Regions from separate parts of the Enterobacter sp. PL_is514 genome, predicted to be linked through region 2. Evidence: predicted binding sites of a transcription regulator. Region 2 holds the regulator's gene; the other holds the start of a gene.

Region 1 (3,416 bases), on a different contig from region 2:
GGCGCTTCAGGCTGGCGTCCAGTGCGGCGCGGATATTCTTGCGATCGAGGATCTGATTCGGGCGGATCCCGGTATCGTTGTTGCGTGCGGGGCCACTGACTTTTGAGGCAATCACCAGCTTTTCACGGTTGCCGTGTTTTGCCAGCCAGTTACCGACGTAGGTTTCGGTAAGTCCCTGCGTTTCCGGACGTGGCGGAACAGGGTACATCTCCGCGACATCAATCAGGTTAATCCCCTGGCTGACGGCGTAATCGAGTTGTGCATGGGCATCGGCTTCGCTGTTTTGTTCACCAAATGTCATCGTGCCCAACCCCAGTTGGCTTATTTCCAGAGCGCTGTGGGGGATACGGTGATAATGCATAGCCGGCTTCCTCAGTAGACTTATAGACCGCGTCAGGGCGTGCCCGACAAAGGAATATAAACATGGCAGAGGGGAAGCAAAAGGGGAAGAAAAAAATCAAAAAGGTCAGCAAGCGACTGACCTCTCTCTGTTTATCGCTCGATAATTTGCGATACTTCGTCGCGATTGATCTGCATTTTATTGCCTTCATGGTCGCGGTAGCTGACCAGACCGGTATCATCGTCAACTTCGGGTTTGCCGTCGGTCAGGATCATTCGACCGTCTTTTGTCGCCATGACGTAATCGCTGCTACAGCCCGATACGGCAAACGCTAAACCGACTGCTGAAACTAACACTGCCCATTTTTTCATCGTTATCGTCCTCATCTGGCGCGTATCAAATCATAATCTAGTATTAACCCGATATGGCGACTTGAGGAAGCAGTAAAATCTTAAAAAGCAGTCGATTATGTTTGAGAGCTCGCAAAATAAGTAAAAAACTATGTTTTTAACAGGAAATGACGTGCCAGGAGCGCGCTGGTGAAATTCTTTTTAAGATAAAAACCGCGCGGCAACGTCAGTATCGGCTCACCCTGTGCGCCGATGGCCTCGGTAAGCGCTTTACTGTTGGCCGCTTTCGGACGCAGCTGTAACACTTCTCCGTGTCGGGCGGTGATGCGCTCTACCTGCCCAAGAACGATCATGTCCATCAGCTCCTCCCAGTCCAGCCGAAGCTGATGCTCTTCATCCTCGTTCGGGCTCCAAAGCAGCGGCGCGCCAACGCGACGGTCGGCCAGGGGGATCTGTCGCTCGCCTTCAACCGGTACCCACAACACGCGCTTCAGCTTGTGGCGAACGTGGCTGGTTTCCCACGTCACGCCGGTGTTGCCGGTTAATGGCGCAACGCAGACAAAGGTGGTTTCAAGCGGCTTGCCCTGGCTATCTATTGGGATGGTTTTTAACTCCACGCCAAGTGCTGCAAAATCCTGCTCGGGTTTGCTCCCTGCGCTCGCACCCAGCCACAGCTCAAGCAGCATGCCGATCCAGCCTTTATCCCGCTTAAGATCCTTCGGGATCGGAAGCCCTGCCATTGCCGCCAGCTCGCCAAGCGAAAAGCCCGCAAGACGCTGTGCCTGCTGGAGCAACTGGCCCTCGCTGGACGGCGGTGAGAGCAAGGGTGTAAGCGGATGCATGACGGTAACCTTTTGATTAAAAAATAAACGAAGAAATTGTCCCCTGTGGATAGAGTTTAACTATTTCTGTACCAATATTCCATGTGTATGATTTATAGGTTTTTTTATGGGTTTGAAATCGTTTCACCCGAGTCAGAAAACCGGTTGTTCAAATCTGGTCACTGACAATGAACAGGATCTTACACCATGTTATCCACAGAAAAATGGGATAACTGGGCATAACCCTGACTACTGTTTCAATTTACAGCCTTGACGTGCGATGAAAATCGAATTTTCAAACAAATTGTGACTAACTTATTGGCACAATCTGTGGATAAAACCGACGCTGTTCGATCTTTCATCAGCACGACGATCCCTGATGTGACGATCGTCACGCTATTCTGTTTTGTGTTCATGGAAATACATTTAACTATATGAAAATAATTGCATTATTGAATTCAGGTGAAAGAGGGGATATGGCAGCGTTTAAGGTTGTTCATCGGTAATCAGACACTTCTTCACAACTATATCCACAGAAAAGGTGAATAAAATTCCCTTCACTGCCACTCATCTGTTTATAACTCAGCACTTATTTGTGAGTTATTCAAATGTTATTAGGTTGCAGCCCTGTAAGAGAGTGGTTTACCGCCTCCCTGTAGTGTGAAACAATCATTCATATATAAGGTTTAGTTTGGGGTAGTCCGGTGATTGATGACGATGGCTACCGCCCGAACGTAGGAATAGTAATTTGTAATCGTCAGGGCCAGGTGATGTGGGCCCGGCGATATGGTCAGCACTCCTGGCAGTTCCCGCAAGGCGGGATCAATCCGGGAGAGTCCCCAGAACAAGCGATGTACCGGGAGCTTTTTGAAGAGGTCGGTTTAAGCCGAAAAGATGTTCGCATCCTGGCTTCGACCCGCAACTGGTTGCGTTACAAGTTACCGAAACGTTTGGTGCGTTGGGACACAAAGCCGGTTTGTATCGGCCAGAAACAAAAGTGGTTTCTGTTGCAGTTGGTGGGCAACGATTCAGACATCAATATGCAAACCAGCAGTACGCCGGAGTTCGATGGCTGGCGCTGGGTGAGCTATTGGTATCCTGTTCGTCAGGTCGTGTCATTTAAACGCGATGTTTACCGTAGGGTGATGAAAGAGTTTGCAAGTGTGGTAATGCAGCTTCAGGAGATCCCGCCTAAGCCGCAGAGCGCACCTGCCTGGCGACGTAAAAGAGGTTAAGCTACGCAAATCATGCTCACCCGCTTGCGAGAAATAGTCGAGAAGGTGGCCAGCGCGCCGCGTCTGAACGAGGCGCTGAATATTCTGGTCACCGACATCTGTCTTGCGATGGAAACCGAGGTCTGTTCGGTGTATCTGGCCGACCACGATCGGCGCTGCTATTACCTGATGGCAACCCGTGGTTTGAAAAAACCACGTGGACGCACCGTAACGCTCGCATTTGATGAAGGTATCGTGGGTCTGGTCGGGCGGCTGGCTGAACCCATCAACCTTGCTGACGCACAAAAACACCCCAGCTTTAAGTACATCCCTTCCGTAAAAGAAGAGCGCTTCCGCGCTTTCCTTGGCGTGCCGATCATTCAGCGTCGCCAGCTGCTCGGCGTGCTGGTCGTCCAGCAGCGTGAGCTACGTCAGTACGACGAAAGCGAGGAGTCTTTCCTCGTCACGCTGGCCACGCAGATGGCTGCGATCCTCTCCCAGTCCCAGCTTGCCGCGCTTTTTGGTCAGTATCGCCATACGCGCATTCGTGCCCTTCCGGCATCGCCAGGCGTGGCGATAGCGGAAGGCTGGATGGACGCTACGCTGCCGCTGATGGAGCAGGTTTACGAAGCCTCAACGCTTGATGAAGCCCTTGAGCGCGAGCGTCTCACCGCTGCGCTGGAAGAGGCGG
Region 2 (3,416 bases):
AGCGCAGGGATAGACGTCAGCAATGCAACGATCTGCTCACCAAAGAAGGCGTAAACCAGACCGAACGCCAGCGCCACCAGTCCCGACTGGCGGCAGGCTGCCCGCCAGACGTCCCGAAGCTGCCCGCTTTCGCGCGCACCGTACGCCTGCCCGGAATGCGCTTCTACCGCATAGGCAAAACCGTCCAGCGCGTAGGCGGTAAAGGTCAGTAGCGTCATCAATACTGCGTTGACCGCAACGATTTCTGGCCCCAGTCGAGCCCCGAAAACCGTCAGCGCCCCGAAGCAGAGCTGAAGAAGAAGCGAGCGCAGCATGATGTCTCGGTTAAGCGCCAGCAGCTTACGGATATTGCCGCGCCATGCGGTTTTGAGCAGCGCCAGGGAGATGCCGCGCATCGCCAGCACGCGCCAGACCATCCACAGGCCAATAATAAAAGTTCCGTACTCGGCAATCGCCGTCGCCAGCGCCGCGCCCTGCACGTTCATATGCAGACCCATGACCAGCCAGACATCCAAAACGATATTGAGCAGGTTACCCACCACCAGCAAAATCACGGGTGCACGGGCGTACTGCACGCCCAATAGCCACCCCAGCAGAACCAGGTTAGCCAGTGACGCGGGCGCGCTGAGCCAGCGGATTTCAAGGAAACGTCGCGCCTGCTCTAATACCGCCTCGCTGCCGCCAACAACATGAAGCGCAAGGTCGATCAGGGGCGCACGCAATAAAACGATTAACGCCCCCGCGCCAAGCGCGAGGATCAGCGGCTGGACCAGCGCGCGCGCCAGACGCAGCGGATCTTTTGCACCATAAGCCTGTGCCGTGAGCCCGGTGGTGCTCATACGCAAAAAGAGCAGCAGCATAAACAGGAAGCTGGTTGCCGTCGCGCCAATCGCCACGCCGCCAAGATAAACAGGCGAATCAAGATGGCCAATAACGGCCGTATCGACCAGACCCAGCAAGGGAACGGTAATATTGGAGAAGATCATCGGCAGAGCAAGACGCCACAATGCCTTATCGGATGCCGTCAGCAGTGACATGAAAAATACCGGGTGTGGAGAATGAAGCAGGCTACAGCGGCGCCATAGCCTGTCAGGAAGAGGTTACAGCCATTCGCCGTTGCGAATGACCCCAACCGCCAGCCCTTCGATAGAGAAGTTGTGTTCGCGAAGATCGACCACAATCGGGGAGAACTCGTTGTTTTCAGGCAGTAGCTGAACGGTGTTCCCCTGTTTTTTCAGACGTTTGACGGTGACTTCATCATCAATGCGCGCGACGACTACCTGGCCGTTACGCACATCCTGTGTTTTATGCACCGCAAGCAGATCGCCGTCAAGAATACCGATGTCTTTCATCGACATACCGCTGACGCGCAGCAGGAAATCAGCGCTCGGTTTGAACATGGCTGGATCGACCTGGTAATGGCCTTCAATATGCTGCTGTGCCAGTAAAGGCTCACCGGCAGCAACACGCCCCACCAGCGGAATGCCCGTCTCTTCTTCCACCAGCAGGCGGATACCCCGTGACGCGCCCGAAACAATCTCAATCACGCCCTTACGCGCCAGCGCTTTCAGGTGTTCTTCGGCAGCATTCGGAGAACGGAAGCCCAGACGCTGCGCGATTTCCGCACGCGTGGGTGGCATACCCGTCTGGCCGATATGATCCCGGATGAGATCAAACACCTCTTGCTGCCTGGTCGTTAACGCTTTCATTCCGCCCCCTGGGTGTATATACAGTTATGCTGTGAGTATATACAGTCAAAGGCGATTTTGGAACCAAAAACTGCACAAAAAACCAGGGACTTAATTATTCCTCGAGGCTCATCGGAAATGTGACCAAAGCAGCGTGACCCAGGTGATAGCGGCAGTGATAATCGCCAGCAACACGGCAGCAGAGCCCATGTCTTTTGCACGGCCAGAAAGTTCATGGAAATCTGAACCAATGCGATCAACCACGGCCTCAATAGCGCTATTAAGAATTTCCACTATCATCACCAGAAGCACGGAACCGATAAGAAGTACGCGGGTAATCGCATCAACATCAAGGAAACAGGCGACGATCACCGCGATGATAGCGGCGATGCCCTCCTGGCGAAAGGCGGCTTCGTTGATCCACGCGGCACGGAAACCTTTCCATGAATAGCCGGCGGCTTTGATGATACGCGTTAACCCAGTGGTATTATTGGCCATTAAAAGAACCTTTTATGAAAAAAAGCGTCAGTAACAGGAACTGTAGCGCGTTTCGCTACAGCCTGAAGTATGACGGGTAACAACAGAAATTTTGCGCGCTTTCTGTTATCCTTGCGCCGCAATTGCATTATTAACCAGAGGCTTTACATCGTTTATGTCCGGCTGGCCACGAATTTACTACAAATTACTTAATTTACCATTAAGCATCCTGGTAAAAAGCAAGTCTATCCCAGCAGAACCCGCGCTGGAATTGGGACTCGATACGTCACGTCCTATTATGTACGTTTTGCCTTATAACTCGAAGGCAGACTTACTGACGCTTCGCGCCCAGTGTCTGGCGCATGACTTACCTGACCCGCTTGAACCGCTTGAAGTTGACGGTACGCTGCTGCCGCGCTACGTGTTCATTCACGGTGGACCGCGCGTGTTTACCTACTACACGCCAAAAGAAGAGTCCATCAAGCTGTTCCATGACTATCTCGACCTGCACCGCAGCAACCCCGATCTGGATGTGCAGATGGTGCCGGTATCGGTGATGTTTGGTCGTCGTCCGGGCCGTGAAAAAGGTGAAGAGAACCCGCCGCTGCGCATGCTTAACGGCATCCAGAAGTTCTTCGCGGTCTCCTGGCTGGGACGCGACAGCTTTGTGCGTTTCTCCCCTTCCGTTTCGCTGCGTCGAATGGCGGACGAGCACGGCACCGACAAGATCATCGCGCAAAAACTGGCGCGCGTGGCGCGTATGCACTTCGCCCGTCAGCGCCTTGCTGCCGTTGGGCCGCGTCTCCCGGCGCGTCAGGATCTGTTCAACAAGCTGTTGGCCTCCAAAGCGATTGCCCGCGCCGTTGAAGACGAAGCGCGCAGCAAGAAAATATCGCATGAGAAAGCCCAGCAGAACGCCATTGCGCTGATGGAAGAGATTGCAGCGAACTTCTCTTATGAGATGATTCGCCTGTCCGATCGTATTCTCGGCTTTACCTGGAACCGTCTCTACCAGGGCATCAACGTTCATAACGCCGAGCGTGTACGTCAGCTGGCGCATGATGGCCATGAGATTGTCTATGTTCCCTGCCACCGCAGCCATATGGACTACCTGCTTCTTTCCTACGTGCTCTATCATCAGGGGCTGGTACCACCGCACATTGCAGCCGGTATCAACCTGAATTTCTGGCCAGCAGGTCCGATTTTCCGTCGCCTGGGCGCATTCTTTATCCGTCGTACCTTCAAGGGCAA

Evidence for each region. Region 2 encodes LexA, which represses DNA repair genes until DNA is damaged. Its sites were predicted from a motif close to TNCTGTATGTACATACAGNA; they were not measured.
Region 1: the regulator LexA is predicted to act here: its motif matches at 1,762-1,781, upstream of mutH (DNA mismatch repair endonuclease MutH).

What each region holds. Positions count from the first base shown of each region.
Region 1 covers NZ_JBVPGN010000026.1:228,974-232,389, reverse strand. The annotation lists gene AC0TNG_RS03870 (NADP(H)-dependent aldo-keto reductase) at 1-361, opposite strand, end outside; gene AC0TNG_RS03865 (YgdI/YgdR family lipoprotein) at 493-711, opposite strand; gene mutH (DNA mismatch repair endonuclease MutH) at 840-1,532, opposite strand; gene rppH (RNA pyrophosphohydrolase) at 2,216-2,746, shown strand; gene ptsP (phosphoenolpyruvate--protein phosphotransferase) at 2,759-3,416, shown strand, end outside.
Region 2 covers NZ_JBVPGN010000031.1:66,358-69,773, forward strand. The annotation lists gene dinF (MATE family efflux transporter DinF) at 1-1,037, opposite strand, end outside; gene lexA (transcriptional repressor LexA) at 1,101-1,709, opposite strand; gene AC0TNG_RS11310 (diacylglycerol kinase) at 1,818-2,186, opposite strand; gene plsB (glycerol-3-phosphate 1-O-acyltransferase PlsB) at 2,341-3,416, shown strand, end outside.